4 regions of the Nonomuraea sp. NPDC003804 genome follow, and region 1 is predicted to be linked to each of the others. Evidence: riboswitches for the same ligand, from Rfam matches in the RefSeq annotation. Region 1 holds a riboswitch; each other region holds the start of a gene.
The links. A riboswitch is a leader RNA that binds a small molecule or an ion and turns the genes downstream of it on or off. The one in region 1 is predicted to bind cyclic di-AMP.
Positions count from the first base shown of each region.

Region 1 (7,449 bases):
CCGCCAGCACGCCCGGCACCTCGCCGAGCTGCGCCACCGCGGCCTCGACCAGCTCGTGCTCGGGCTTGAGCGCGCGCTGGAACGGCACGAACAGCGAGGAGAAGATCCCGCCGAGGTAGGCGGTGGGGTCGCGGCGCCACCACGGCCAGGTGGCCAGCGCCAGCTCGCCGCGCAGGTGGGAGGCGGCCAGGTCGCGGTCGATCTCGTCGTCGAGCGTGGGGGTCTCCCACGTCGCGAGCCGTTCGAGCCACGCCGCCTGCTCGCGCTCGTAGGCGAGCAGGCCCTGCTCGGTGTAGTCGCCGAGCGTCCGGTCGTGGCCCTCGGCGCCGAGAAGGGTGGCGGAGACGGGGTTACGGTTGAAGTACCAGGTCAGAAACTCGTCCACGCTGGCACCATATCCTGGTCAAATGCCGCTACAGATCACCGGCGCCCTCGGCGACCCCGACCTCATCAGACTCCCGTGGGAGCTGCCGCTCGCGGAGTGGCCCGCCCGTCACCTGGTGGACCTGCCCCGCGGCATCTCCCGCCATGTCGTGCGCTTCGCCCGGCTGGGCGGGAAGGTGTACGCGATCAAGGAGATCAGCGAGCGGTACGCCAAGCGGGAGTACAGGCTGCTGTGGGACCTGGCCAGGCTCGACGCTCCGGCCGTCGAGCCCGTGGCGTACGTGACGGGCAGGGAGGAGGGGCTCGACTCCGCGCTCATCACCCGGCACCTGCAGTTCTCGCTGCCCTACCGGGCCGTCATGTCGGGGACGCTGCGCCCCGACACGCTCACCAGGCTGCTCGACGCGCTGGCCGTGCTGCTGGTGCGGCTGCACCTCAACGGCTTCTACTGGGGCGACTGCTCGCTGTCGAACACGCTGTTCCGCAGGGACGCGGGCGCCTTCGCCGCCTACCTGGTCGACGCGGAGACCGGCGAGATGCACCCGATGATCAGTGAGGGTCAGCGGCTACAGGACATCGAGGTCGCCTACACCAATCTGTTCGGCGAGATGCTCGACCTGGAGGCGGGCGGGTTGCTGCACCCGTCGATCGACCCGTACGACACCGCCGAGCAGATCACCTCGCGCTACCACCGGCTCTGGGAGGAGATCACCCAGGACGAGATCATCGAGGAGGTCGACTGGCACAAGGTGGAGAACCGCATCCGCCGGCTCAACCTGCTCGGCTTCGACGTGGCCGAGATGATGGTGCGCCGCAAGGTCGGCACCGGGCGGCTGATCGTCCGGCCCAAGGTCGTGGACGCCGGTCACCACCAGCGCAGGCTGCTGCGCCTGACCGGGCTCGACACCGAGGAGAACCAGGCCCGGCGGCTGCTGAACGATCTCGACGGCTTCCGCGTGGCCAAGGGCCTGCGCCACGAGGACGAGGCGATCGTGGCGCACAGGTGGCTGGCCGAGGTCTTCCAGCCGACGATAGAGGCCATTCCCGACGAGTTGCGGCGCAAGCTGGAGCCCGCGCAGCTCTTCCACGAGGTGCTCGACCACCGCTGGTTCCTGTCGGAGAAGGCCGGGAGCGACATGGGGCTCCCGGCCGCCGTCCGTTCGTACGTCGAGACCGTCCTGGTCCACAAGCCCGACGAGAAGGCGTTGCTGCCCGACGAGCCTCAGTACTGATGAGAAACGTGGCCATCAGACTGCCGAGCCGCTCTTTTCGCAGGTCAGCGCCGTATCGGCAGTCCAGCGGCCACGTTTTTCATCAGTAGGCGACGGTGAACCTGCGCCGCACGTGCTCGGCCTTCTCGATCTCGTCGGCGACGGCCACGGCGTAGTCCTCGGCACTGATGACGCTGTTGCCCTGCTCGTCGGCGAGCAGCCGGTCGCCGCCGAGGCGGAAGGTGCCGGTGCGCTCCCCCGGCTGGATGATCGCGGCCGGGGCGACGTAGGTCCAGTCGAGGTCGGTGACCTCCCGGTAGAGCCCGAGCGCGGCCCGCTGGGACAGCGCCTCCTTCTTGTAGATCTGCGGGAAGTCGGGGGTGTCGACGAGGTCGAGGCCGGGCGCCACCTCGAGGCCGCCGGCGCCGCCCACGGTGATCAGGCGCCGGACGCCGGCCTCGCGGACACCGTCGATCAGGGCCCTGGTGGCGGCGAGGAAGGGCGCCTCGGGCTCGGTGCCGTCGCGCGGCGGGGCGATCGCCGAGATCACCACGTCGTGGCCGGCGGCGAGCTCGGCCGCCTGCGTGACGTCGCCCTTGACCGGGCCCGACCTGCTCAATCCGGTGACGTCGTGGCCACGGTTGACGAGTTCGGTGACGATGCGCTGACCGATCATGCCGGTGGCGCCGAAAACCAGGATCTTCTTCATGACATCGATAGTATCCATTGGATACTGGTTACTTCATCGTGCTATAGGTACCTTATGGATACTGGCGACGCCTTCGACCCCAACTGCCCGACCCGGCTGGTCCTCGACCGCATCGGAGACAAGTGGTCGGTCCTCGTTCTGCTGAGCCTGTCCCGCGGGCCGATGCGCTTCACCGAGCTGCGCGATCGCATCGGCGGCGTCACCCCGAAGGTGCTGACCCAGACACTGCGGGCCATGGAGTACGACGGGCTGCTGACCAGGAAGGTCTACGCCGAGGTGCCGCCCAGGGTGGAGTACACGCTCACCGACCTGGGCCACTCGCTGCACCAGCCGCTCGCCGAGGTCACCCGCTGGGCGGAGAGGAACGTCCACCTCATCCTCAACAGCCGGGAGGCAGCCGATCACGCGGTGTGATCCTTACTCCCCGGAGAAAACTTTCTCCGCCCGGGATGAAGATATCCACCACCGGTCTCTTCCCGTACGGCCCGCGCCTTCATAGCCTGACTCGGTGCGTCCGCTGGAAAGCCTCCTCACCGGGCTGGCGGGGGTGTGCTCGTCCGGCGCCCTGCGCGTGGGCGGCTCCGGGGTGGTCTACCTGCTCGAGGGCAAGGTGACCTACATGGAGAGCGCCGAGACGCCCGGCATCGAGGAGCTGCTCACCGGCGGCGGGCGGGTGAGCCCGGCCGACGTGGACCGGGCGGTGACCCGGCGCGAGGGCGGCGAGCCGCTGTTCGGCGAGGGCCTGCTGAGCCGCGACGAACTGGCCGAGCAGCTGCGCAGGGCGGTGCTCGACGCCGCGCTCGTGCTCTTCGGCACCGACGCCGCCCGGCCCACCTTCCAGCCGAGCGAGCGCCACTGGCTGGGCCCGCACTGGCACTTCGAGGTCGACGAGCTCATCGCCGAATGCGTCCGCAGGAGCACCCGGCTGGACGAGGTCTGGCCGTCGGACGAGCTCGACGCCGCGCCCGTGGTCCCGGTCTCCCGCCTGCCGGGCGATCGCGTCACGCTGAGCGCCCGACAGTGGGAGGTGCTGGTCCACGCCGACGGCACCGCGACACCGCTGCAACTGGCCAGGCGGCTGGACACCACGGCCTACACAGTGCTGCTCGCCGTACGGGAACTGGCGGCGGCCGACCTGCTCGTCAAGCCCAGGAGGGCGCCCGCGCTGCCCAAGCGGGTCCCCGCGCCGTCCGGCACCGAGATGCGGCACGAACCGGTGGACCTCAGCCTGCTGCGGCGGCTGCGGAGCGCGCTTGAAGATCTGTGATCGCGTTCATGACCGGCTCCCACAGCGGGCGGGGCAGGTCGTGGCCCATGCCCTCGAAGGTCATCAGCCGCGCGCCGGGGATCGCGGCGGCGGTGGCCCGGCCGCCGGAGACCTGGACCAGCGGGTCGGCCTCGCCGTGGACCACCAGGGTGGGCACCCGCACGCCCGCCAACCCCTCGCTACGGTCGCCTGAGGCGAGGATCGCGGCCAGCTGCCTGGTGGTCCCAGCGGGATCGTGGTCGCGGTCGAAGGCCAGGCCCGCCAGCCGGGCGACGCGCTCGCGGTCGAGGGGGTAGCCGGGCGAGCCGATCACCGACCAGACCTCCAGGGCCCGCTCGATCGCGCCCTGCCGGTCGGCGGCGGGCGGGCCGAACAGCGCGGCCATCGCCTCGGGGGTGGGGGGCCCGGCCTCGGGGCTGGGCGTCGACATGATGGAGGTCAGCGTCAGCACCCTGCCGGGGTGTCCGATGGCGAGCGCCTGGGCGATCATGCCGCCCATCGAGATGCCCACCACGTGCGCGGCGGGCCAGCCGAGCGCGTCCATCAGGCCCGCCGCGTCGCCGGCCATGTCGCTCAGCAGGTACGGCGCCGCCGCGCCGGGGGTGAGGTCGGGCACGCCCGCCTTGCGGAAGTGGGTGGAGAGCCCCACGTCACGGTTGTCGAAGCGGACGACGTGGTGGCCCCTCCTGGAGAGCAGTTCGCAGAACTCGTCGTCCCAGTGGACGAGCTGGGAGCCGAGCCCCATGATCAGCAGAAGGGGCCGGTCTTGGGGGTCGCCGATGGGGTCGTAGGCGATGTCGATGCCGTTGGCGCGCGCCATGAGCGTCATGCGAAGCAGAATCTCATTCTGTTTCGCATGACGACAAGGGGGAGATCAGCGGGAGACGACCTTGCGCAGGTGGCCGCGGCCCAGGTAGCCGACGCCGCCGACGATCGCGAGACCGCCGATGATGGCCAGCGCGGTGCCGGTGTGGCTGTCGTCCTCGGTCGCGGTCCGGGCGGCGGTGGTGCGCACCGGGCCGTCGAAGGAGGCGGGCCTGACCGACGCGGCGGCGGCCGTCGTCCCCTTGGACTCCTGCTCGTCCGCCTCGCGGGCGGCGACCAGCTCGGCCTTCTTGGCGGCCTGCGCCTTCTTGGCGGCCTCGGCCTTCTTCTTCTCGGCCAGGGCCAGGTAGTCGACCGGCGGCTTGGCCGGGTTGCGGTCCATACGACCCCACGCGCCGGTGGAGAAGGCGACGGGGTGGTTCTTCTTGCCCACGCCGTCACCCCACTTGGTGATGACGTACTGGACCTTGATGTGGCCCTGACCGCCGTTGCCGTTCACCATCAGCGTGTCGGAGTTGAACTCGCCGCCGGTGAGGTAGGCGAAGGTCTTGGCGTCGAGGTCGAGCATGACGCCGCTGCTGGAGGGCACGCCAGGACCACGGTCACCGACGAAGAAGGGGGCCTTCTTACCCTTGTAGACGACGTAGCCTTCGGTCATGAGGGGCCAGCTCGGGCTGGCCGCCAGGCCCTTGCGCATCGAGATGCCGCTCGCGGGCAGGCCGGTGTCGCCGGCGCGGCCGGAGGAGTCGTCCCAGAAGTAGGAGGCGGTGGTGCCTCCCTGGAGGAGGGTCCGCTGCTGGGTGGTCCGGGCGAGGTCGGGCTCCGTGGGCTCGGCGAGAGCGGCGGCGGCGCCGGAACCGACGGCGAGGGCGGTGGTGACGAGCAGGGCGGAAGCGCGCATGCCAAAGCGGCGGGTCATGAAAGTCCTTTGTGCGAGGGATAGGAAATCCGCGCTCACATGAAGATCAGGCAAAGGCGTAGCCGGGCATGGGCCTAGCAGTCGCTACGCGAAAAGACAGAGCGCGAAAGGAAGCGGGGGGAAGCGCCGCTCAGTTCGGGGGGCTGTCGTACAAGGGTGGTGTCCTCTCCATCTCGCCTACCGGGTTAGCTGACGGGTTCGGGCGTGGAGATGCCCTACCGGCACGAGGCCGGATTCACCCCAAAGAGATGGGTCCCCGGTTCCCGCAGTCGCGGGATTCGGCGCCGACCGGCCGACTCTTCCCTGGTGAAGAGCACGGTCACCGCTCGGTAACGCAAAGGACTCTATGGGCAAATCACCCCAAAGGCAAAAGCAAACCCATGAATCGGAAAGAGGATCTACCCTTTATCGTCACGATTCAGCAGGCGCGGAGAGCGCGGAAACCCCTGAAAAACAACGGGTTGCGCGGGCGCGGCGGGAAAGCCGATCAAGGGGATAAAAATCATGAAATCGGCAGTGGCGCCAGGGTAAAGCCGGAGTACACACGGCTGAAGAAGGCGCGGGCCGGTCGTACGGCACGCCCCGTGCCCGCCGCGCCGCGGACACGGGGCGTGGTCCGTCAGACCTCGAGCTTCTCCTCGATGCCGCGCAGCTGGTGGCGCGCCAGCGCCAGGTTCGCCCTGGTGCGGTCCAGCGCCAGGTAAAGGAAGAGTCCCTTGCCGCCCCTGCCGGTCATCGGCCTGATGATGTGGTACTGACCGGTCAGCGTGATGAGGATGTCCTCGATGACGTCCTTGAGGCCGAGCGACTCCATCGTGCGCATCTTCGCCTTGACGACCTCGGTGTTGCCCGCGGCGGCTACCTGCAGGTCCAGGTCCTTGGAGCCGCCGAGGGCGCCGAGCGCCATGCCGCTGCCGTAGTCGACCACGACGGCCCCGAGCGCGCCGTCGATCGCCATCATCTCCTTGAGCGAGACGTCCATGCTGGCCATGCGTTTCCTCCGTGTGAATGCGAGTCACTTTCGCGATGCGATGGCGGCGACGCTCGCCGCCGTCTTGCGACCCTCCAGCCGCAGCAGCCCGAGATTGGTGCCGGGCTCGGCCAGGACTGTGAGGACGATCGTGGGGCCGGCCGTGTAGAAGGCGGCGAAGCCCGCGCTGCCCGAGATGAGGGTCTCCTCCAGGGCACCCTTGCCGGCCATGACGGCCATGCGTCTGCTGAGGGCCAGCAGCGCCGCCGACAGCGCGGCGGTCTGCTCGACGTTGCCGCCTGTCAGGTCGCTGGCGATGGTCAGCCCGTCCACGCTGCAGGCGATGCTTCCGCTGACGTCGGGCGTGCGCTCGCGCAACAGGATCATCTCCTTCAGCACCTCGTCCCGCAGCTCCACCGGTGGCCTCCTTCTGAGTGAGGGGAACCTCACGACAGCTCCTCCAGCGCCTTCTTCAGCCGCAACAGCAGGTTCACGTCGGTCGGGTCCGCGGTCACCACGGGCCCCAGGGGCAGAGCAGGAGCGTCGGGGTCGTGGCGCGGCCCGGCCTCCGGAACCCGGTCGACCCGTCGCGGCAGCGGCGGCGCCGTACCCTCCGGACGGGTGAGCAGCCCCGCCGCCGCCAGCCGCCGTACGGCCAGCAGCGTCGCGTAGCCGGGCCGGCCGAGCCTCATGGCCAGTTCCAGGGGGGTGGCCATGCGGTCGGCGTGGACGAGGATCTCCCACTGCAGGTCGCTCAGCACGACACGGTGGCCCGGCGGCCTCCTGACCGGCGCGACCGGAGCGGTGTCCACCTCCGCCGACGGCCAGACGCGCTCCAGCTGGGCCCGCCTCCTGGCACACTCGCGGACGATCTCCTCGACCTCGAAGAACCAGTGGGAGCCGAGCCAGTGCCGCTCGCCGGGCCGGAACTTGGGCCTGGCCCCGGTGACCGGCAGGAGGAAGTACGCCGCGTCGAGGACCGCGCCGAGCACGCAGTGCTGCAGCTCGCCCTTGGTGAGCATGCCGTAGTCGACCAGGCGCGCGCCGCCCTCGCGCTGGGCCCTGCGCAGGGCGGGCGCCGAGACCCTGCCGCTGGCCATCAGCACGTCCTCGGCCCTCGGCGTGTCCGCGCACTCCATGTAGGTGACCCGGCCGGCGTCCATG
Region 1 covers NZ_JBEXMT010000020.1:110,114-117,562, forward strand. Annotated here, with positions in the region: gene ABZX22_RS26370 (DUF885 domain-containing protein) at 1-385, opposite strand, end outside; gene ABZX22_RS26375 (DUF4032 domain-containing protein) at 408-1,616, shown strand; gene ABZX22_RS26380 (NAD(P)H-binding protein) at 1,699-2,304, opposite strand; gene ABZX22_RS26385 (helix-turn-helix domain-containing protein) at 2,359-2,718, shown strand; gene ABZX22_RS26390 (hypothetical protein) at 2,813-3,571, shown strand; gene ABZX22_RS26395 (alpha/beta fold hydrolase) at 3,528-4,400, opposite strand; gene ABZX22_RS26400 (hypothetical protein) at 4,446-5,315, opposite strand; cyclic di-AMP (ydaO/yuaA leader) riboswitch at 5,475-5,609, opposite strand; gene ABZX22_RS26405 (hypothetical protein) at 5,935-6,306, opposite strand; gene ABZX22_RS26410 (roadblock/LC7 domain-containing protein) at 6,331-6,702, opposite strand; gene ABZX22_RS26415 (DUF4388 domain-containing protein) at 6,732-7,449, opposite strand, start outside.

Region 2 (7,449 bases), on a different contig from region 1:
GCGCTCGGCTCGGCGCGGGCCCGCAGCAGTGGCCTGGCGGGGCGGGCCGACAGCAGCTCCAGCAGCCGGATCGTGGCGAGCCCGTCGTCGACGATCACGACGCGGCCGGGGCGGATCATGACCCAGCGCAGCTGGACCCGGCCGGAGAAGGCGTCGCCGACGGCGTTGAGCGTGCGGGGCATGCGCTCGCTGGGTTCGGCCAGCTCCAGCCCGCGCGGCAGGTCGAGCCTCAGCAGTTCCCGCCTGGTGGTGGCCAGCGGGCGCAGCCCGGCGCGCGGCACCACCAGCGTCCGGTCTCCCAGCAGCCCGGCGTGGTGGGCCTCGACGGCGCAGAGCATCTGAAGTGGCGACTCCACCCAGGCCACGGATTCCTGTTCGTTCACGACACGCGCCACGGTAGGACGCCCACTCGAAGTGCCAGCCAACGCGACGTTAACAATGGAGAGATGAACATGAACTCGCTGCTGCTCAACACCGACGGCGTGCAGATACCGCAACTCGGCTTCGGCGTCTGGCAGGTTCCCGACGACGAGGCGGAGCGGGCCGTGTCCTTCGCCATCGAGGCCGGCTACACCAGCATCGACACCGCCAGGCTCTACTTCAACGAGGAGGGCGTGGGCCGGGCGATCGCCCGCGCGGACGTTCCGCGCGAGAAGCTGTTCATCACCACCAAGCTGTGGAACGACGACCACGACAGGGCCGAGGCGGCCTTCGAGGCGAGCCTGTCCCGGCTGGGTCTCGATCAGCTCGACCTCTACCTCATCCACTGGCCCGTCCCCGCGCAGGACAAGTACGTCCAGGCGTGGAAGTCGATGGAGCGGCTCTACAAGGACGGCAGGGTGCGCGCGATCGGCGTGTCGAACTTCACGATCGCCCACCTCGAGCGGCTCATGAACGAGACCGAGATCGTCCCCTCGATCAACCAGATCGAGCTGCACCCCCGCTTCCCCCAGCCGGAGCTGCGCGCCTTCCACGAGGCCAACGGCATCCTGACCGAGGCGTGGAGCCCGCTCGGGCAGGGCAGGGGGCTGCTCGACGATCCGGCGCTGGCCACGCTGGGCCGCAAGCACGGCAAGTCGCCCGCGCAGGTCGTGCTGCGCTGGCACGTCCAGCTCGGCAACGTGGTGATCCCCAAGTCGGTCACCCCTTCGCGGATCAGGGAGAACATCGACGTGTTCGACTTCACCCTCGACCCGGAGGACATGGCGGCGATCGGCGCGCTGAACAACGGCACGCGCCTCGGTCCCGACCCCGCCACGTTCAACTGGATGGGCTGACATGAGCGAACGGGCACGGCCCGCGCCGCCGGCGCGGGCCGTTCGCATGTCCGCGATAAGGGAGGATTGATCGCGGAAAGGGAGGTTTGTCATGCGTGAGTTAGCGTGGGGCATCGCGGCCACGGGCGGGATCGCCAGGACGGTCGGCGCGGTGATCGCCGCGGAGCCCGGCATGCGGGTGGCCGCGGTCGGCTCCCGCGACCAGGGCAGGGCCGCGGAGCTGGCGGCGGCGCTCGGCGCGGACGCGGCCTACGGCTCCTACGCCCAGCTATGCCAGGACCCCGCCGTCGACGTGATCTACGTGGCCACCCCGCACGCCCAGCATCTGGAGGTGGCCGAGGCGGCCATCGCGGCGGGCAAGGCCGTGCTGTGTGAGAAACCTCTCGCCGCGAGCGTGGCCGACGCCGAGCGGATGGTGAAGCTGGCCAGGCAGGCGGGCGTGTTCCTGATGGAAGCGATGTGGATGCGCTTCAACCCGCTGATCAGGGCGCTGCTGACGGAGGAGAGGTTCGGGGAGCTGCGCTCGGTGCAGGCCTCGTTCGGCTTCGTCCAGCCTTACACGGCCGAGCACCGGCTCTGGAACCCCGCGCTCGGCGGCGGGGTGCTGCTCGACCTGGGGATCTACCCGTTCGGGCTGGCGCAGCTGCTGCTCGGCGAGCCGGCTGAGACGCATCTCACCGGATCGCTCGGCCCCTCGGGCGTGGACGCCGAGGTGGCGGCGCTGCTCACCTACGCGGGCGGCACCAGGGCGCTGGTCGAAACCTCGCTGCTCAGCCCGCTGGCCAACACCGCGACCGTGGTGGGGACGGGGCTGCGGGCCGACATCGCCGCGCCGTTCTGGGCGCCGCGGCGCATCGTGCTGTCGGGGCCGGGCGTGGAGCCGGAGGAGCTCGTCCTGGACCCCGCCATGAACGGCTACGCCGAGGAGGTGCGCGAGGTGCGCGCCGCGCTGGCCGAGGGCAGGACGGAGAGCTCGGTCATGCCGCTGGACGAGAGCCTGGCGATGATGCGGATGCTGGAGGACGCCAGGGTCAGGCTAGGCGCTCGGTAGCGCGGGCCGCCGCCTCGGCGTGGCCGGAGCCCGCGGCCGCCCGGAAGTGGGCGCGGGCCCGGTCGGGGCGGCCCTCCCTGCCCTCCAGCAGGCCGAGGTTGAACATGGCACGCGGCGCGGCCTCCTCGTGGCCGGTTTCGATGGCTCTGGCGTACCAGCGCCGGGCCGCGTCGGTGTTGCCGCAGCAGTCCTCCAGGACGCCGAGGTTGAACATCGCCCTGGGCGTGCCGGCCCTGCCGTACCAGTGGCGGGCCGCGTCGAGGTGGCCGCTCTCGTCCTCGATCAGCGCGAGGTTGAAGGCCGCCCGCTGGACGGCGGCCGGATGGCCCGATGCGATCGCCAGGAGATACCATCGCCGGGCTTCGTCCGGACGGTGTCCGTCTTCCCGCAGCCCCCTGTTGAACAGGTCCTGTGGCGACATGACCTGACCGTAAATGATCGCCGGACCTTTATCAATTTGTAAGCTACTTGCCTCGTGTATTACCTTAGGCTCACTCAAGGCATAAACCGGGCATTCCGGACATTGCCTGTCATTGCAATCATCACAGGTTCGCCTGTGACCGCTGAATCCGCACCATGCGGAACCGGGGACCCACTTCCTCTGGGGTGAATCGGCACACCGTGCCGTAGGGCAGCTTCGCGTCCGAACCCGTCAGCTAACCCGGTAAGCGGCAGGAAGCTAGCAAGGAGTTCCCCTTCCCATGGCAAAGCACAGCCGTAGCCGTGCCCCGAAGCTCACCTACGCGCATGCCGCGCTCGGCGCCGTCGTCATCGCCGGCTCGTTCGTTCCCACCGCCGCCCAGGCCGAGAAGCTCCCGCTGTCCGAGAGCCAGCGGGTAGCCGTCCTCGCCAAGGCGCCCAAGGAGGAGGCCGGCAAGCCCGCCGCCGCCAGGCCGGAGGCCAAGGTCATCCCGTCCGCCACCGTCGTTCTCTCCGAGGCCAAGAAGCAGGTCGGCGTCAAGGAGAACTCCGCGGGCGGCGGAACCAAGTTCCAGAACTGGTACGTCGGATCGCAGCGCGCCAGGGAGACGGTCGTCAGGGACGGCGGCGACGTCAGCGCGTACGCCAACGCCCCGTGGTGCGCGATGTTCGTCTCGTGGGTCGGTGAGATGACCGGCGCCCGCACGCAGGTCGGCTGGGACGCCTACACGGTGACCCACGCCAAGTGGTTCAAGGCCAACAAGCGCTGGGGCACCGCGCCCAAGCCCGGCGCCGTCGTCTTCTTCGCCTGGGACGGCAGCAAGCGCCTCGACTCCATCGACCACGTCGGCTTCGTCGAGAAGGACAACGGCGACGGCACGATCAGCACCATCGAGGGCAACACCGGCAACGGCGCCGTCGAGCAGCGAGTCCGCCCGAAGTCGCAGGTCGTCGGCTACGGCTACCCCAGCTACGGCGGCTGACGCTTCCCCTTCCCCCGCATTCCCCCCGGCCCTGTCGCCAGGACGGCCACGCGCCGCTCCGGTGACGGGGGCCACCCACGGGCTCGGGCCGGTCCCTTCGGACCGGCCACCCTGTTCCCCCCGCAGAACGTTCCCCCCGCAGAACGCTCCCCCAGGCCGCGACGGCGCCGTCTCAGCGCGCGTGCCCTCCGGCCACCCGCAGGACCCTCGTCCATCCCCCCGTCTGCACCGATCAGCCGGGGAACCGCAGGTAAGCAGCCGGCACGGCGTCGGTGAGCCACACCCCGTTGGCGCTGACCACGAACTCGTGCCCGGCCGCGTGCATCGCCCGCGCGTCGACGACCAGCACCACCGGGACGCCGCGCCGGGAGCCGACCCGCACCGCCGTCTGCCTGTCGGCCGACAGATGGACGTGCCTCCTGGTCATCGGCAGCAGGCCCGAGCGCCTGATGGCGGCCAGGTTGCGCCCGACGGTGCCGTGGTAGAGGACGTGCGGCGGCTCCACCGGCGCCAGTCCCAGGTCGACGGGCACGGAGTGGCCCTGGCTCGCCCTGATGCGGTCGCCGTTGATCGCGTAGCGCCGCTTGTCGTTGTCGGCCACCACCGTGTCGAGCTCATCCCTGGTGATGGGGAAGCCGTGCCTGGCCGCGGCCGCCAGCAGCTCGTCGATCGGCACCCAGCCGTGCTCGTCCAGCGTGATCCCGATGGCGGCGGGGTCGTGGCGCAGGTGCCTGGCCAAGTACTTGGAGATCCGCACGGTCCTGTCGGTCATGCGGGCATTGTGCCGACCGCCCGCCGTACCCGGCAAAGAGGGTACGGCGGGCGGGCCGCGCTCAGCCGCCGCAGGCGGCGAAGACGAACGTGTCCTTGAGCATCGAGTAGCTGTCGCGGACCCTGGTCGCGCCCGAGGTCACGTCGTGCTGCAGGACGGTCATCCTGGTGGCCTTGCCCGTGGGGTACTGGGAGACGTGCAGGGTCACCTGGTTGTCGCCGGTCCAGTCGAGCTTGTGGACCGTGCCCTCCTTGGGCAGCTTGATCGCGTGGCCTCCGACGACCTGGCCGTCCGCCAGGTCGTAGAGCTTCACCTTGGTCCCCCCGACCAGCACCGCGATCGTCCTGCCGTCGGCGTGCAGCGCGTGCGGGCCGTTGGCCGACACCAGCTGCGGCGGCGTGTCGCTCAGCAGCCGCCGGCCCGCCGGATCGTAGACGTGCATCTCCAGCACCGACTCCGCGCCGTCCATGGTGGCCAGCACCTTCTCCCCGTCGCCGCTGAAGCCGACGAAGACGCTGTTCCTGGGCAGCGTCCCGAGCCTGGCGCCGGTCGCGGTGTCGAACACCTGCGCCCTGCCGGCGACGACGGCGAGCCTGGCCCCGTCGTCGGACAGCTGCAGCGTCACGTCGTACTGGCTGGTCCTGGGTGGCAGCGCGTCCTTCGGCAGCACGCGGACACCGCCCTTCACGGTGCGGACGGCCAGGTGGCCGGCCTTGGTGAAGTAGGCGACCCGGGTGCCGTCGCCGGAGACCGCGACGGGCGCGACGGCGTAGTCGACGGGCTTGCCGTCCGCGCCCAACGCGCGCAGCTGCGCGTCCTTCAGCGGCGTGACCTCGCCCTTGTGGGAGACCAGCCGCCAGGTGCCGCAGGGCACGGCGGTGCCGTCCTTCTGCGGGCAGCCCTGGGCGGAGGCGTAGCGGATGGCGTCGCCCCTGCTCTGGGCGTGGTCATGTCCCCGGTCGTGACCCGTCGCCTGACCGGGGTCGGCGACCGCGACCTGGCCCGGCACGCCGAGCACCGCCATGGCGACGGCGACGGCCGCCAGGATCCTGAGCTTCATCTCGTCACTCTCCCGCCGTCATCCAGGCGTGCTGCCTGGCGGTGAACGTGAAGGTCTCCACGGGCTTGACCGCGCCCGTCGCCGTGTCGACGGTGAGCACCCGTACCACCGTCGGCTTGTCGTCCCCGCCCGACTGCGTCTTGACCGTCAGCCGGTCGGCGCCGCTCCACTGGATGTGGTAGACCTCGCTGCCCTTGGGCAGCGGCACGTCGACCGCCGCGGCCAGCCGGTCCGTGCTCAGGTCGTAGAGCCGCAGCCTGGGCCTCTCCCCCGCGAGTACCGCCACCGTGCGGCCGTCGGCCGCCAGCGCCCGCGCGGCGGCGTTGATCACCACCTGCGGCGGGACCTGCGCGAACCTGCTGCCGTCCAGCCCGACGGCGAGCAGCGTGGTGGTGTTGTCGTTGTTGTAGCGCTGGGCGAGCACCTCGTCGCCGTCGGCGCTGAAGCCCTCCAGATCGTCCCCCGCCGACAGCTCCACGATCTTCCCCGTGGCCACCGTGACGATCTTGCCGGGCTCCTTGGCGTCGGTGTCGTCGTACTCCAGCAGGACCCGGTCGCCCGAGGGCGACAGCCGGACCGTCAGGACGTCGGTGCCGAGCCTGGTCAGCGACTTGGGTAGCAGCGTGACGCGGCCGCCTGCCGCCCTGCGCACGGCCAGGCGGTGGTCGCTCCCGCGCTCGTAGACGATCCACCGGCCGTCGGCGCTGACGGCGAACGCGCCGGTCTCGTCGGTCGCGCGCCCTGCGGCGTCGACCGAGGTGGCGGCCGCGTCGGCGACCGTGACCTGCTTGCCCGAGCGCAGCCGTAACCGCCAGGCCCCGCAGGCGCGGCTGCTCTCGTCCGGGCTGACGCACGAGCCCACCCACGCGGCGCCGGCCGTCCCCGCACTGTCGGCGTGGGCCAGGGCGGGCAGTCCCGCGGCCGCCACCGCGACCACCGCCGCCCCCAGAAGTGTCCTTCGCATGGTGCCTCTCCTCCTTCACCGGGTTGGACTGCCGGCGAGGCGGAGAGGTTGGTCACAGCTGGGACACGGCTCAGCCGGTCATCGCGTGCCGGACGCGTCCAGCGGCTCGTAGGCGTGCAGCAGCAGCCGTTCGGCGTCGTCGAGGTAGCTCTCGAGGAAGGTGCCGGCCTCGTCGGCCCGCCCCGCCGCCAGCAGCTCCAGCAGCTGCCGGTTGCGCTCGACGAACGGCTCGTGCAGCGCGCGCGGATTGCTCATGACGTGGAAGACCAGGCGCAGCTCGGCCAGCAGCTGGCGCATCGCCTCGTTCAGCCGCGGGCTGCGGTGGAGCGCGACCAGCGCCTGGTGGAAGCGGCTGTTGGCGGTGCCGACGTCCTGCCAGCGGTCGGCCAGCGCGGACCGCTCGGCCTCCTCCACCGTCTCCTTGATCAGGGCCAGCGCCTCGGGCGAGGCGGTGCGCCGTACCGCGGCCCCTTCGAGAACCCGGCGCATCTGGTAGAGGTCGGCGACGTCGGCGGCCGACAGCACGCGGACGAAGACGCCGCGGTTGAGCTTGTGGTCGAGCAGCCGCTCGTGGCCGAGGAGCCGGAAGGCCTCGCGGAGGGTGTTGCGGGAGACGCCGAGCGCGTTGCCGATGGCCTCCTCCGACAGCCGCTGGCCGGGGGCGAACAGCCCCTCGATGATGTGCTCGCGCAGGATGTCGGCCACTCGCTCGGCCGTGCTGCTGCGCCCCAGACGGACCCGTTCGTGTTCAAGCGCCGCGACCACGTTCTCCACACCCCTCAGGGAATCATCGAACAAAACCCTTGTCGAATTGTTCAACGATCCTTAGATTCAAAAGAACACCCCCCATCTCTAGGAGCGATGACTATGCACCAGACGCGGCGAGTGATCCTCGCCAGCCTGATCGGCACGTCGCTGGAGT
Region 2 covers NZ_JBEXMT010000042.1:57,031-64,479, forward strand. Annotated here, with positions in the region: gene ABZX22_RS40035 (hypothetical protein) at 1-383, opposite strand, end outside; gene ABZX22_RS40040 (aldo/keto reductase) at 453-1,277, shown strand; gene ABZX22_RS40045 (Gfo/Idh/MocA family oxidoreductase) at 1,369-2,328, shown strand; gene ABZX22_RS40050 (hypothetical protein) at 2,309-2,749, opposite strand; cyclic di-AMP (ydaO/yuaA leader) riboswitch at 2,880-3,014, shown strand; gene ABZX22_RS40055 (CHAP domain-containing protein) at 3,030-3,731, shown strand; gene ABZX22_RS40060 (RNA 2'-phosphotransferase) at 3,964-4,503, opposite strand; gene ABZX22_RS40065 (hypothetical protein) at 4,565-5,563, opposite strand; gene ABZX22_RS40070 (hypothetical protein) at 5,568-6,527, opposite strand; gene ABZX22_RS40075 (GntR family transcriptional regulator) at 6,606-7,301, opposite strand; gene ABZX22_RS40080 (MFS transporter) at 7,389-7,449, shown strand, end outside.
Region 2: another riboswitch for cyclic di-AMP. It lies ahead of ABZX22_RS40055 (CHAP domain-containing protein); the one in region 1 lies ahead of ABZX22_RS26400 (hypothetical protein).

Region 3 (7,449 bases), on a different contig from region 1:
CGAGGAGCGCGACCCCAACGGGCCCATCGGCGTCGTCGGCGCCGGACGCATCGGCGGTGAGATCGCCGCCTCGGAGCTGCCGGTCAAGGACAAGCTCTTCCAGCTGGTCAACCTGCTGGCCGGGTTCAACCTGGCGATCGGCATGTTCAACCTGATCCCGCTGCTGCCGCTCGACGGCGGTCACATCGCCGGCGGCCTGTGGGAGGGAGTCAAGCGCGGCTACGCCCGCGTGATGCGGCGGCCGGAGCCCGGCTACGTCGACATCGCCAAGGTGCTGCCGCTGACCTACGCGCTCGCCATGGTCATGATCGTCATGGCGGGGCTGCTCGTCTACGCCGACCTGGTCAACCCGATCAGGCTCTCCGGCTGAGGTCAGTCGCCCGTCGCCCCGTCGATCCGCTCGCGCAGCAGGTCGGCGTGACCGTTGTGGCGGGCGTACTCCTCGATCATGTGCACCATGATCCACCGGAGTGACACCTCCTCGCCGTGCCGCAGGCCCTTGCCGATCGTGTCGAGCGGGAGTCCGGCCGACACCTCGCGGGCATGGGCGACCTCGGCGCGCCAGGCGGCCAGCGCCTGCTCGCCGGTCATCGTGGCGATGTCGTCGAAGACGTCGTCAGGGCGGCCGTCGGTGGAGTGCAGGCGCGGGGCGTCCTCGCCCATGAGGTGCCGACGGAACCAGCCGCGCTCCACGTCGGCCAGGTGGCGTACCAGGCCCAGCAGTGACAGCGTGGACGGCGCCGCGGACCGCTCGCGCAGCTGGTCGTCGGTCAGGCCGGCGCACTTGATCGCCAGCGTCTCGCGGTGCCAGTCGAGCCAGGAGTCGAGCATCTCGCGCTCGCCGGCGATGAACGGGGGATCGATCCGGGGGTTGGTCATAACGTGTGATTATGGACCCGCCCAGGAGCCACGGCGCTGCCGGGGGCGCGGGAGGAGCCGGGGGCGTGACGGCCCCGCGGCCGGCGCGGGGAGGGCTCGGGGCCGGCCTGGGGCGCGCGAAGGGCTTGGGGCGGGCCGGCCGGGTCAGCCGTCCAGGAGCACGGGAAGGGCCGCCAGGCGCCAGGAGCCGGGCATGAGCTGCCGCTCCAGCTTCTCGGGCGGCACGGCCAGGCGTAGCCCGGGGAAGCGCGACAGCAGCCCGCCGAAGGCCACCTCGCCCTCCTGCCGGGCCAGCGCCGCCCCCAGGCAGTAGTGCAGCCCGTGGCCGAAGCCCACGTGAACCTCGCGCCTGCTGTCGGACTCGCGGGCGATGTCGAGCCGGTCGGCGTCGTCGAACCTGCGGGGATCGAAGTTCGCGCTCACGAGCACCGCCATCACCGGCTCGCCCCGCCTGAGCACGGCGCCGTCGAGCGCGACGTCCTCGACGGGGTAGCGCAGGCGGGTGCCGTGGACGGGTCCGCACCAGCGCATGAGCTCGTGGACGGCGCGCGGCATCAGTTCGGGCTCGGCGCGCAGCCTGGCGAGCTGGTCGGGGTGGGTCAGCAGGGCGGCGGTGCCGTTGCCGATCAGGTGGGCGGTGGTCTCGTGACCCGCCAGGACGAGCGTGAGCACCATGGTGACCAGCTCGGCGTCGCTCAGGCGGTCGCCGTCCTCGTCGTGGGCCCTGATGAGGCCGGTGAGCAGGTCGTCGGCGGGGGTGGCGCGCCGGCGGGGGATGAGGCCCTGGACGTATTCGATGATGCCGACGAGCGGCTCGGCGAGCGCGCCGGGTTCCATGCTGACCATGCGGGCGCCCCAGGCCCTCCACTGGGGGCGGTCGGCCTCGGGGATGCCGACCAGCTCGCAGATGACGGTGATCGGCAGCGGGTAGGCGTACTCCTCGACCAGGTCGACGACCCGGTCGGACGGCAGCGCGTCGAGCAGCCGCGCGCTGATCTCCTCCACGCGGGGCCGCAGCTCCATCACGCGCCTGGCCGTGAAGGCGCGCGAGACCAGCCTGCGCAGCCTGAGGTGGTCGTCGCCGTCGAGGTCGAGCATGCCGTTGGCCAGGAAGTCGGCGTACTCGGGCGGGACGCCCCTCGCCTGCGCGATCTTCGTGCGCGCGTTGTCGACCGTCCCGCCTGGCACGTTGCGCGGGTCGTTGACGAACCGGTGGTCGCTCAGCACGGTCCTGACGTCGTCGTACCGGGTGACCAGCCAGATGGGGGTGTCGTCATCCAGCCACGGGAAGGAGGCGCGGAGCACGGGCGCCTCCTCCCTGAGCGCGGCGAAGCCGCCGAAAGGGTCGGCCAGCAGGTTGGGATCCATCATGTTGACGGTCTTCATGAGCGCCTCTCGTGACCGAACGGATGATTTTGGTCATCGAGTCAAACGTACGCCTGCCGCCGACCCCGGGCAAGGAGCGTTCTTCGAGAGTGTGAAGAGGGGGCGTGGCCGAAGCCACGAGGCGGACGGCAGGGCACGGCCGCGTGTCCGCTCTGCGAAGGGGGCGGCTATGTTGACGATATGGCGTCTGACTTCGAGGCGCAGTCGCGAGTGGTTTCAGCCGGTTCGGTGCGGCGCATCGAACCCGCCGGTACGACCGCCCGCCACGAGTCACGCGTGCGGGACAACCATCGCCATGTCGTGTGCCGCTCCTGCGGTGCGATCGCGGACGTCGACTGCGCCTCCGGCCGCGCCCCCTGCCTCACCGCCTCGGATGACCAGGGCTTCGTGGCCGGCCAGGCGGAGGTCGTCCACTCCTGTCCCGGCTGTGCGACCAGACGCATTGCCCACTGATCCGGCAGTTCGGAGGAAGCAGATGAGCGACACCCAGAACAACGCCCCCTCCAGCGCGCAGGGCGTGGACCAGAAGGCGGCGGCCGGCTACCCGGTCGCCCAAGACTCCGCGACCGCGCATGGCAGCGAGAGCGAGAACCCGGCGATCCCTTCGCCGACCCCGAGGACCGGCGGTCGTCCGCGCACGAACCGGGACTGGTGGCCCAACCAGCTCGACCTCTCGGTGTTGCGCGCGCACTCATCCAAGGGCAGCCCACTGGCAGAGGGCTTCAGCTACGCCAAGGAGTTCGGCAAGCTCGACGTCGAGGCCCTCAAGCGGGACATCATCGAGGTGCTCACCACCTCGCAGGACTGGTGGCCGGCCGACTTCGGCCACTACGGCGGTCTCATGATCCGGATGAGCTGGCACGCCGCGGGCACCTACCGCATCCACGACGGTCGCGGCGGGGCCGGAGATGGCGCCCAGCGTTTCGCGCCGCTCAACAGCTGGCCCGACAACGCCAACCTCGACAAGGCCCGCCGGCTGCTGTGGCCGGTCAAACAGAAGTACGGCCAGAAGATCTCGTGGGCCGACCTGCTCGTGCTCGCCGGCAACGTCGCCCTGGAGTCCATGGGTTTCCAGACCTTCGGCTTCGGCTTCGGCCGCGAGGACGTCTGGGAGCCGGAGGAGATCTTCTGGGGTCCGGAGGACGCCTGGCTCGGCGACGAGCGCTACGCCACCGACACCGAGATGGTGCCGATCTTCGGCGCGACCGAGATGGGTCTCATCTACGTCAACCCGGAGGGTCCCCACGGCAACGCGGACCCGGCCGCGGCGGCGCATTTCATCCGCGAGACCTTCGCACGGATGGCGATGAACGACGAGGAGACCGTCGCTCTCATCGCCGGCGGCCACACGTTCGGCAAGACCCACGGCGCCGGCGTCGCGGACGACCATGTGGGGCCGGAGCCCGAGGGCGCGCCGCTGGAGGCGCAGGGCCTGGGCTGGCTGAGCAGCTACGGCACCGGCAAGGGCGGTGACACGATCACCAGCGGTCTCGAGGTGACGTGGTCCGACCGGCCGACGCAGTGGAGCAACCGTTACTTCGAGATCCTCTTCGGCCACGAGTGGGAGCTCACCACGAGCCCCGGCGGCGCGAAGCAGTGGGTCGCGAAGGACGCCGAGGCGTTCATCCCGGACGCCCACGACCCGTCGAGGAAGCACAAGCCGACGATGCTCACGACCGACCTGTCGCTGCGCGTCGACCCGACGTACCAGAAGATCTCCCTCCACTTCCTGGAGAACCCCGACGAGCTCGCGTCGGCCTTCGCCAAGGCCTGGTACAAGCTGCTGCACCGCGACATGGGTCCGGTCAGCCGCTTCCTCGGACCGTGGGTCGCCGAGCCCCAGCTGTGGCAGGACCCGGTGCCGGCCGTCGACCACGAACTCGTGGGCGACGCCGACGTCGCCTCCCTCAAGGCGAAGATCCTGGAGTCCGGCCTCACGACCGCTCAACTGGTCTCCACCGCCTGGGCCGCCGCAGCGAGCTTCCGGTCCACCGACAAGCGCGGCGGCGCCAACGGCGCCCGGCTCCGTCTCGAGCCGCAGCGCAGCTGGGAGGTCAACCAGCCCGAGCAGCTCACGACGGTCCTGGACACCCTCGAGGGCATCCGGCGCGAGTTCAACGAGGCCGGCGGCGCGAAGATCTCGCTCGCCGACCTGATCGTGCTGGCCGGCTCGGCCGCCGTCGAGAGGGCAGCGGGCGAGGCCGGCGTGGCGGTGACGGTGCCGTTCCGCCCGGGCCGTACCGACGCCACTCAGGAGCAGACCGACGTCGAGTCCTTCCGGGTCCTGGAGCCGCGGGCCGACGGGTTCCGCAACTACCTGCGTTCCGACGAGAAGACGCAACCGGAGGTGCTGCTCGTCGATCGTGCCTACATGCTCAACCTGACTCCGCCCGAGATGACCGTCCTCATCGGCGGCCTGCGTTCCCTCGGAGCCAACGTCGGCGGTACCCGGCACGGCGTCCTCACCGACCGGCCCGGCGTACTCACCACCGACTTCTTCACCAACCTGCTCTCCCTGGGCACCCGGTGGAAGGCATCGGACTCCGAGGAGCATCTGTACGAGATCCGCGACGTGGTCACCGATGAGGTGAAGTGGACCGCCACCGCGGTCGACCTCATCTTCGGCTCCAACTCCCAGCTACGGGCCCTCGCGGAGGTCTACGCCAGCCAGGACGCCCGCGACAAGTTCGTGACCGACTTCGTCGCGGCCTGGACCAAGGTCATGGAACTCGACCGGTTCGACCTCGCCTGACCCGTGAACGCCCCCGCCGCCGAGGGCGGCGGGGGCGGCGGAGGCGGCGGAGGCGAATCGGTCCAGGCGGCTCGCCATCGCCTGCTTTCAGTTCATCGAGACGTGGACGTGGTCGTAGTGGTTCTCGGTGATGCTGCCGCGGTCGGACATCGGCCGCCAGCCGCTGCCGCTGTTGATCCGCTGCCGCCAGATCACGTACTTGACGCCCAGGCGGGTCTGGTTCTTCACCGCCCACGCCGCGATCTGGTCGCCCAGCGTCCGGTTGACGGCCGCGGGCATGGAGCCGCCCGAGCTCATCATGAAGTCGCAGGCCCGTCCGAGGGGGTGTTCCCCGCTGCTGCCCGACCGGTAGCAGCCCACCTCGAACGGCAGCGCGAACGTCTTCTTGATGGTGTCGCGCATGAGCCGGGTGCGCGGGGTGATGTTGTCCGACCCGGCGGGAAGCTCGGGCGCCCAGCTGCCGTCGGCCTTGCGGCCAGGACCGGTCGGCACGAGGGCCTGCAGCTTCTTCTCGATGTCCTTGATCATGCCCTCGGCGGCCTTCCGGTCGCCGGCGACCTGCTCGGTCTCGGTCCTGATGCGGTCGGCGAGCGCGGTGGCCGCGTCGGCGGCCTGCTTCTTGGTGTCGCGCGCCGCGGCGACGTTCTTGACGACCGCGTCCTGTTCGGCGCTCATCTGCTCGAGCAGGGCGGCGGTGTTGAGGTCGGGGGTGAACAGCAGCGTCGGCAGGTCAGGGGTGCTGGCCTGGTAGCGCAGCTCGGTGATCCTCGAGGCCTCCTTCTCGGCCGTGACCAGCGTCTGCTCGGCCGCCGCGAGCTGTTTCCCGGCCGCTTTCGCGTCCTTCTGGGCCTTGGCCAGCGAGACGCGCTTGGCGTTGTAGGTCCGGATCAGCTTGTCGACCCGGGTGTTGAGCTTCTTCAGCTCGGTCCGCAACTGCGGTTCGGACGGCTTGGGGGCAGCCGAGACCGCGGTCGCGGAACCGATCACGAGGGACAGCGCGGCGACAGCACCGCATGCGAAACGGGACGTGGGGGACGCCACGAACGATCCTCTCCGTCTGCCGGCCGGGTTAGCTGACGGGTTCGGGCGGGAGAAGCCCTACCACACGCGTGGATTCACCCCAGGTTCTCGATGGGTCCCCGGCTCCGGGCAACGCGCCCAGGATTAGGCATGTGACGGCTGCGAAAGCCGACGAATCGGGATATTAGTAGTAAATCCCCCGTAATGCGACCTCAAGCGGACATTAATTAGTGATCTACTTGTGATCGAAGCAGCCGCGCCGCGTCCTCGGGCAGAACGTCGTTGACGAAGGCGCCCATCGCCGACTCCGAGCCCGCCAGGTACTTCAACTTCTCCGGCGCCCGGCGGATGCTGAACAGCTCCATGTGCAGGTAGGCCAGGTCGCGGCCGTGCCGTACGGGGGCCTGGTGCCAGGCGGCCACGTACGGCATGGTCACCCCGAACAGCCCGTCGAGCGCCTTCAGCACGCGGGTGTAGACGGGGCCGAAGGCGGCGCGCTCCTCCTGGGTGAGCGCCGCCAGGTCCGGAACCTGGCGGTGCGGGTAGAGGTGCACCTCGAACGGGTAGCGGGCGGCGGCCGGCACGAACGCGGTCCACAGATCGTTGGCGGCCACCACACGCTCGCCCGCCCGCTCGGCGGCAAGCACGTCGGCGAACAGGTTCGGCCGCTTGGCCGCGGCCGCCAGGTGCAGGCGGGTGCGCGGGGTGACGTAGGGGTAGGCGTAGATCTGGCCGTGCGGGTGCGCCAGCGTGATGCCGATCTCGGCGCCCCTGTTCTCGAAGCAGAACACCTGCTCCACGCCCGGGATCGCCGACAGCTCGGCCGTGCGGTCGGCCCAGGCCTCCATCACCAGCTCCACCTGCTGGTCGGACAGCGCCGAGAAGGAGGAGTCGTGGTCGGAGGTGAAGCAGACGACCTCGCAGCGCCCGACCCCCGGCCGCACCTCGCTCAGCCCGCCGGGGGCGGCGTAGGTGCCCAGGTTGGTGGAGAAGCTGGGGAAGCGGTTCTCGAAGACGGCGACGTCGTAGTCGGCGGCCGGGATCTCGGTCGGCTTGCCGGGCCTGGTCGGGCACAGCGGGCACTCGTCGGCCGGCGGCAGGAACGTGCGGGTCTGCCGGTGACCTGCCATCGCCACCCACTCCTCGGTGAGCGGGTCGTAGCGCAGTTCGGAGGCCGCGGGCCTGGGCGGCAGCTCGCGCTCGTCGATCGCGCTCCGGTCGGCGTCGTCGCGCCGGTCGAAGTAGATCAACTCTCGGCCGTCGGCCATGTGCGCGATGGTGCGCTTCACTTGATGTCCTCCGCGATGATCAGTTCTCCCGCCCGCTCGGCCAGCTCCGCGCGCGCCTCGTCCGGCAGGGCCGCGTCGCTGATGACGACGTCGGCCTCCGACAGCTCCGCGATCGTGCTGATG
Region 3 covers NZ_JBEXMT010000024.1:25,394-32,842, reverse strand. Annotated here, with positions in the region: gene ABZX22_RS29645 (site-2 protease family protein) at 1-370, shown strand, start outside; gene ABZX22_RS29640 (DinB family protein) at 373-879, opposite strand; gene ABZX22_RS29635 (cytochrome P450) at 1,024-2,265, opposite strand; partial or broken gene ABZX22_RS29630 (transcriptional repressor) at 2,485-2,718, shown strand; gene katG (catalase/peroxidase HPI) at 2,741-5,017, shown strand; gene ABZX22_RS29620 (hypothetical protein) at 5,105-6,058, opposite strand; cyclic di-AMP (ydaO/yuaA leader) riboswitch at 6,062-6,198, opposite strand; gene galT (galactose-1-phosphate uridylyltransferase) at 6,265-7,326, opposite strand; gene ABZX22_RS29610 (DeoR/GlpR family DNA-binding transcription regulator) at 7,323-7,449, opposite strand, start outside.
Region 3: another riboswitch for cyclic di-AMP. It lies ahead of ABZX22_RS29620 (hypothetical protein); the one in region 1 lies ahead of ABZX22_RS26400 (hypothetical protein).

Region 4 (7,449 bases), on a different contig from region 1:
CTCGACGCCGACATCAATGCGGCGGCCGAGCACGTGCGGTCGATCGAGGCCCGGTCGCTCTTCTCGCTCGGTTTCTGTTTCGGCGGGCGCCAGGCCTTCCGTTCCGCCGCCGCGCGGTTCGGGCTGGCGGGCGCCGTCGGCTTCTACGGGTTCCCCGACGCGATCAACGGCGCGCCCGGCCCCACCCAGCTCGCCGCCGACCTGACCGCCCCCATCCTGGCCCTCTGGGGCGGAGCGGACGAGGCCATCCCGCCCGCCACGGTCGACGCCTTCGCCGAGGCCCTGACCACGGCCGGATGCCCGCACGAGTTCGTCACCTACCCCGGCGCGCCGCACGGCTTCTTCGAGCTCGCCGCCCGCGACTTCGCGGACGCGGCGGCCGACGCGTGGCGCCGGACGCTTGACTTCGTCGGCACGCACGCCGGTCTCACCAGCGAAACGTGACGCCGTCACCTCGCCGGACAGGGGTGAGGCAGCTGCGCGTGGGGGCAGCAGACGACGCCGAGACACAGATAGCGGCCGCCCTGGAGCCAGATCCCCCACTGCACGTCCACCCCGCGCGCCAGCAGGCCGGCCGCCTCCTCCAGCCGGTACTCCACTCCGATCCGCGCCTCCTGGTCCGGCCGCAGGAACGACCCTTCCGCGTGCGCGTACTGGGCGCGCAGCCAGGCCAGCACCTGGCCCACCTCGTCGCCGGTGAGCGAGATCCGCGAGCGGGGCTTCAACAGCCAGTCGCCGGTCCGCATGGGCGGCAGGTGCGAGCGGCTGAACAGGGCCGGGTCAGGTTCGGGAAGCGGATGGGCGGTCCCCGGCGGCCGGCCCGTCCCCGGCACGGGGCGGCGCTCCGCCTCCCGCCACAGCTCGTCGCCCACCCCCACCCAGCTGTAACAGTGCCAGTGCATGAGCTCCCCCTCGGGCGGCGCCGCTCAAGACCATCGTCTCTCTGACCGCCGGGCGGAGCGTGCCTTCTCGTCTCCGAGGGAGATTCCCTGGCCACGGGTGGGCCTACGCGAGGCGGGGCTCCGGTCGACCCGAAGGACGGACCGGAGCCCCGCGGCGGCAGGCCTGTCTCCTCGTCAGGAGAGCTTGTGGATCCAGTTGTGGGTGTCGGGGCGGGTGCCGTACTGGATGCCCAGCAGTTCCTCGCGCACCTTCATGGTCACGGGGCCGGGGGTGCCGTCGCCGATCGTCCAGGCGCGGTCCGCGCCCTTGACCGACCCGACCGGCGTCACGACCGCCGCCGTGCCGCACGCGAACACCTCGGTGAGCTCGCCCGACTCGCAGCCCGCCTGCCATTCCTCGATGGACAGGCGGCCCTCCTCGGCTTCGAGGCCGAGGTCGGCGGCCAGGGAGAGGATGGAGTCGCGGGTGATGCCGGGCAGCAGGGTGCCGGTCAGCTCGGGGGTGAAGAGCTTGTTGCCGAAGACGAAGAACAGGTTCATCCCGCCCATCTCCTCGACGTACCTGTGCTCGTTGGAGTCGAGCCAGACCACCTGGTCGCAGCCCTGCTCGACGGCCTGACGCTGGGCGACGAAGGCCGCCGCGTAGTTGCCGCCGCACTTGGCGGCGCCGGTGCCGCCGGGGGCGGCGCGGGTGTACTCGGTGGACAGCCACACCGACACCGGCTTCACGCCGCCGCTGAAGTACGAGGCGGCGGGGGAGGCGATGACCATGTACCGGTAGCTCTTGGACGGGTAGTTGACGCCCAGCCCCACCTGCGTCGCGATGATGAAGGGCCGCAGGTAGAGGCTGTGTCCCTCGGTGGTGGGCACCCAGTTGCGGTCGGCCTGGACGAGCAGGTCGAGCGACTCGACGAAGGTGTCCTCGGGCAGTTCCGGCATGGCCATGCGGCCGCAGGAGGCGTTGAAGCGGCCGGCGTTCGCGTAGGGCCGGAACGTCACGATCGACCCGGTGGCCTGGCGGTAGGCCTTGAGCCCCTCGAACAGCTCCTGCGCGTAGTGGAAGACGGAGGTGGCGGGGTCGAGGACGAGCGGCCCGTACGGCGTGAGCCGCGCGTCGTGCCAGCCCCTGCCCTCGGTGTAGTCGATCGAGATCATGTGATCGGTGAAGGTCTGTCCGAACCCCGGGTTCGCCAGTACCTGCTCGCGCTCCGCAGCGGTGCGAGCGTGGTCGGAGAGCTGCACATCGAAGCTGAGCTTCTGAGCGGTGGTCATGACAGAAATCCTTCTCTTTCCGCGAGATTTGCCCTGAGTCCATTTTGCGATGAACCGGGTAACGGGAACTTACAGCAAACGCCTGGCGTTCTCGCGAGCCGCCAGGCGCTGATTGTGGTATCCAGGCGGCTACGCGCTCGCCGGATCCCGGACAGTATGGACCCGGCCGAAGGGCGCCAGGCCGCCTATGGTGCTGGAGTGGCAGGCGGTCAGGCGCCGCCGGCTACTCGTGCGGTGATGTCGTCACCGATCTCGTGCGTCGTACGGCCGGCCCGTCCGGTGAGGCGCTCCACGATGTCGTCGGCCACGGCCTGCTCGACGCGGGCCGCCTCCTCGGTCAGGCCGAGGTGGTCGAGCATCATGGCCACCGACAGGATCGTGGCGGTGGGGTCGGCCTTGCCCTGGCCGGCGATGTCGGGCGCGCTGCCGTGGACCGGCTCGAACATGCTGGGCGCGGTCCGGTCGGGGTTGATGTTGCCGCTGGCGGCCAGCCCGATGCCGCCGGCGATGGCGGCGCCGATGTCGGTGATGATGTCGCCGAAGAGGTTGTCGGTGACGATCACGTCGAAGCGCTCGGGCTGGCTGACGAAGAACATCGAGGCCGCGTCGATGTGCTGGTAGTCGGTCGTGACCTGGGGGAACTCGGCGGCCACCCGGTTGACGGTGCGCATCCACAGGTCGCCGGCGTAGGTCAGCACGTTGGTCTTGTGGACCAGCGTGAGCTTCTTGCGGGGGCGCTCGGCGGCTTTGGCGAAGGCGTAGCGGACCACGCGCTCGACGCCGAAGGCGGTGTTGAGCGACTCCTGGGTGGCGATCTCGTGCGGGGTGCCGCGACGCAGCACGCCGCCGGCGCCCGCGTAGAGGCTCTCGGTGCCTTCGCGCACGACGATCATGTCGATGTCTTCGGGGCGGGTGTCGGCCAGCGGGGTCGTCACGCCGGGGAAGAGCTTCACCGGACGCAGGTTGACGTAGTGGTCGAGCTCGAAGCGGAGCCGCAGCAGCAGGTCGCGCTCGAGGACGCCCGGCGGGACGCTGGGGTCGCCGATCGCGCCGAGCAGGATGGCGTCGTAGCCGCGCAGCTCCTGCAGCGTCTCGTCGGTCAGGGTTTCGCCGGTGGCGTTGTAGCGAGTGGCGCCCAGATCGTAGTGGGTGGTCTCGATCTTGGCGCCGACCGCCTCCAGGACCTTGAGCCCTTCGGCGACGACCTCGGTGCCGATCCCGTCACCGGGGATGACGGCCAGACGAATGTTGCGCGACTCCATGGCCGGTACCTTACCGGGTCGTCTCGGCTGGCGAACACCTGATCTCATTGTCTGGACAAGGCGTTTTGTCGTGTTTGCGGTCTTTTGACCCTTTCGTTAGAGTCTCGGCCAGCCTAATCCGGTGCGACGTTCGCACGGAGCCGGGGACCCATTCCCCCTGGGGCGAATCGGCACCCCCATGCCGTAGGGCGGCTTCCACGCCCGAGCCCGTCAGCTAACCCGGTCGGCCCCGTGGAAGGACATTCCCCTGTCTCGCATCATCACGGCTGCCGTCGTCGGCGGCCTCCTCGCCACAGGTATCGCCGCCGCCTCCCCCGCGTCGGCCGCCCCCGTTCCCGCCCCGAAGCAGCCGGTCACGGCCGAACCCGGCACCGACCGGCCCGTCCAGGACGACCCCGCTCGTACGGTGACCCTCACCGGGGCGGACATCAAGAAGGCCCAGCTCGAGAAGGCACCCAAGCCCGCATGGCAGATCGCGCTCGACTTCGCGATGGCCAAGCGGGGCACGCCGTACGTCTGGGGCGGCACCGGGCCGAACGGCTACGACTGCTCAGGACTGACGATGAAGGCCTACAAGAAGGCGGGGATCGAGCTTCCTCGCGTGGCCGCCGACCAGTACCAGGCGTACGACAAGAAGATCACGTGGAACAACCTGAAGCCCGGCGACCTGGTCTTCTTCAGCGGACTGGGCCACGTCGGGATGATCTCGAAGCCCGGCTACATGGTGCACGCACCGCACAGCGGTGACGTGGTGAAGGAGGAGAAGCTCAGCGCGTGGCGGCGCCAGGCGTTCGTCGGCGCGGTACGGCCCGACCCCAAGGGCGTGAAGCAGCAGGCGCGGCTCGTCGAGGCGAAGTCCTCGTCCGCGCCCGTGGGGCTACGAGCCACGTTCTGACCCGTCGGAGCGCGCACCAGCCCGGGAACCGGAGGCGGTTTCCGGGCTGACGCGCGCCCGGAGGGGGATCCGGGGTCTCCCCGGTGGAGCAGGGGGACCTCCACCGGGTGGTCCCGCTCAACAGGGGAAGCCGGCCGGCGCCCTCAGGGGGAAAGGGTGCTCCCGCCCAGCAGGAGAACCAGCGGGAGGAAGGGTGGTCCCGCTCAGCCGGGGAAGGGGGAACCGCCGTTGTCCCTGCGGTCCAGGGCGGTCTGGAGGGCCTGCGCGGCCTCTTCCTCGTGGTCGTCGGCGCGGTTCCATGGATACATGTCGTACACGTGGCTCATCTCGTTTTCGCGGACGCGAGTGGAATCGGACGTCGGATCCCGGTCGCGAATCCGACCGGGCCTGGTCTCGTGCGGTCCGGATCACGGACCGGACGAAAGGGGACTTAAGGCCGACGCAACGCCGCTCACCGCGACGGGTAGTCGACCTGCCCTAACAGGCCCCGTCGCGGCAGGTAATAAGTACGAGTACCCAGCGCATCCCTACCAAAGTACCTGGCACGGTCCATGCTGTCTCGTTGGACGTCCGAATATCTCACGATGCGAGACGACAGCGGAAAGAAAGAACGCCCTCCCGCCGAGCGGCGGAAGGGCGTTCTCCATGGGAAGCGTCAATCGGACAGGTCGACCGAGCGCCCGCTGTCGGCGCCGATCTCCGCCACGATCTGGTCCATCACGTCCGACGGGATCGCCGAGTCGACGGTCAGCGCGATCAGCGCCTTGCCGCCCTTGACGTCCCGCGCCACCTGCATGGAGGCGATGTTGATGCCCTTCTCGCCGAGCAGGTGACCCACGACGCCGACGATGCCGGGCCGGTCGGTGTAGGTGAAGAAGGCCAGGTGGTCGGTCGGCTCGATCTCCATCTCGTAGCCGTTGACCTCGACGATCTTGGTGATCTGGCGCGGCCCCGACAGCGTGCCCGACACCGAGACGGTGCGGCCGTCGGCCAGCACACCGCGCACGCCGACGACGTTGCGCCAGTCGGGGCTCTCGGAGCTGGTGACCAGCTCGACGGTCAGGCTGCGCTCCTTGGCCAGCAGCGGTGCGTTGACGTAGGTGACGGCGTCCTCGACGATGTCGGTGAAGACGCCCTTGAGCGCGGCCAGCTCCAGCACCCGCACGTCCTGCGCGGCGATCTCGCCACGGACCTCGATGTCGAGCTTGGTGGCGGTCTCACCGGCGAGCGCGGTGAAGACGCGGCCCAGCTTCTCGGCCAGCGGCAGGCCCGGCTTGACGTCCTCGGCGACGACGCCGCCCTGAACGTTGACCGCGTCGGGCACGAACTCGCCGGCGAGGGCCAGCTTGACGCTGCGGGCGACCTGGGTGCCGGCCTTCTCCTGGGCCTCGTGGGTGGAGGCGCCGAGGTGCGGGGTGGCGACGACCTGGTCCAGCTCGAACAGCGGGCTGTCGGTGCAGGGCTCCTTGGCGAACACGTCCAGGCCCGCGCCTGCCACGCGCCCTTCCTTGATCGCGGAGTAGAGCGCGGTCTCGTCGACGATGCCGCCGCGGGCCACGTTGATGATGCGCACCGACGGCTTGACCTCGTGCAGCTCCTTGTCGCCGATGAGACCCAGGGTCTCCTTCGACTTCGGCAGGTGCACGGTGATGAAGTCGGCGGTCCTGATGACCTCCTCGAGGCTGACCAGCTTGACGCCCATCGCCGCGGCGCGGGCCGGCGGCAGGTAGGGGTCGTAAGCGATCAGCTCGACGCCGAACGGCTGCAGCCGCTGGGCCACGAGCTGACCGATCTTGCCGAGGCCGAGGATGCCGACGATCTTCTCGTCGAGCTCGACGCCGGTGTACTTGGACCGCTTCCACTCGCCGTTCTTGAGCGCGGCGTGGGCCTGCGCGGTGTTGCGGGCGCTGGCGAGGATGAGTGCGATCGTCTGCTCGGCGGCGCTGGTGATGTTGGAGGTCGGCGCGTTCACGACCATGACGCCGGCCTTCGTCGCCGCCTCGACGTCGACGTTGTCGAGACCGACACCCGCGCGGGCGACGACGCGCAGTTTCGGCGCCGCGGCGATGGCCTCGGCGTCCACCTGGGTGGCGGAACGGACGATGAGCGCGTCCACGTCGGCGAGCGCGGGCAGGAACTGCGAGCGGTCGGCGCCATCGGTGTGACGGACCTCGAAGTCGGCGCCGAGCACCGCGAGACCTGCTTCCGACAGCTCCTCTGCGACCAGAACGACGGGCTTGTTCACTGTGATGGATCCTTCGGGCATGCGACGGGCTGAGGGACACGTCAGCGGGCCCCTCGGATCTCTCTGAGTCTATCTAGGCTTGTGAACGCATTCACGAGGGTCTCAGGATCTGGGCGAGCCCGGTACCCACCCCCCGGGAACTCATCCCGACCGCAGCCAACTTTGTCTTGATCGGGAGATTTCTTCGCTATTAGCCTGATAAGCCGTGGGCTACTACCTATCGTTCACCCTATGAGCATCGGGAACCCCGCTCTCGCCGACGTGCTCGTCCAGCACGGCAGTCCGCACCTGCTGCTGGCCGCACTCGCCGACAGGGGAATCCTGGTCGCCGTGCGCCCTGACCGCTCCGTCGTCCTGGGCACGACCCAGGTCGGTGACCGCGTCCTGCTCGGTTATACCGGGCCCCAAACCTACGCACGGCACCGGGGCGGCCATTCGCTGTCGGCCTGCGACGCCGACACCATCCTCGACATCCAGCGCGTCACCGGCGTGCGGGAGATCGTGATCGACGCCGCAGGCCCGGCCGCGGCAGCCGTACCGATCGAGGATCTCCAGCGTTTCCTCGTCTCGACGCGGACGGGATCGCAGCCGGTGCTGTCCGGCGCGATGCCCACCGCGTACGCGACCGGGGCCATGGCCGCGGTCTCGACCGGTGGCTCGGTGCTGCAGAGCGCGCCGCCCGTGCAGATCGCGCCCGCGCCGCAGTCGTGGATCCCCGCGCCGCGCCCCCACCTGTCGGGGCCCATGCAGCAGGTGGATCCCGGCTACCGCCGGTGCACCCACCCGATCCTGCCCGCGCTGCGCGGCGCGATCGTGCTGCTGCTGTCCGACTACCCGCTGGTCCACCACGTGTGGATCTCCGAGGCGCGGACG
Region 4 covers NZ_JBEXMT010000011.1:54,193-61,641, forward strand. Annotated here, with positions in the region: gene ABZX22_RS17160 (dienelactone hydrolase family protein) at 1-444, shown strand, start outside; gene ABZX22_RS17165 (hypothetical protein) at 450-902, opposite strand; gene ABZX22_RS17170 (branched-chain amino acid aminotransferase) at 1,077-2,174, opposite strand; gene ABZX22_RS17175 (3-isopropylmalate dehydrogenase) at 2,384-3,436, opposite strand; cyclic di-AMP (ydaO/yuaA leader) riboswitch at 3,537-3,680, shown strand; gene ABZX22_RS17180 (C40 family peptidase) at 3,843-4,331, shown strand; gene ABZX22_RS17185 (hypothetical protein) at 4,535-4,657, opposite strand; gene serA (phosphoglycerate dehydrogenase) at 4,987-6,576, opposite strand; gene ABZX22_RS17195 (hypothetical protein) at 6,808-7,449, shown strand, end outside.
Region 4: another riboswitch for cyclic di-AMP. It lies ahead of ABZX22_RS17180 (C40 family peptidase); the one in region 1 lies ahead of ABZX22_RS26400 (hypothetical protein).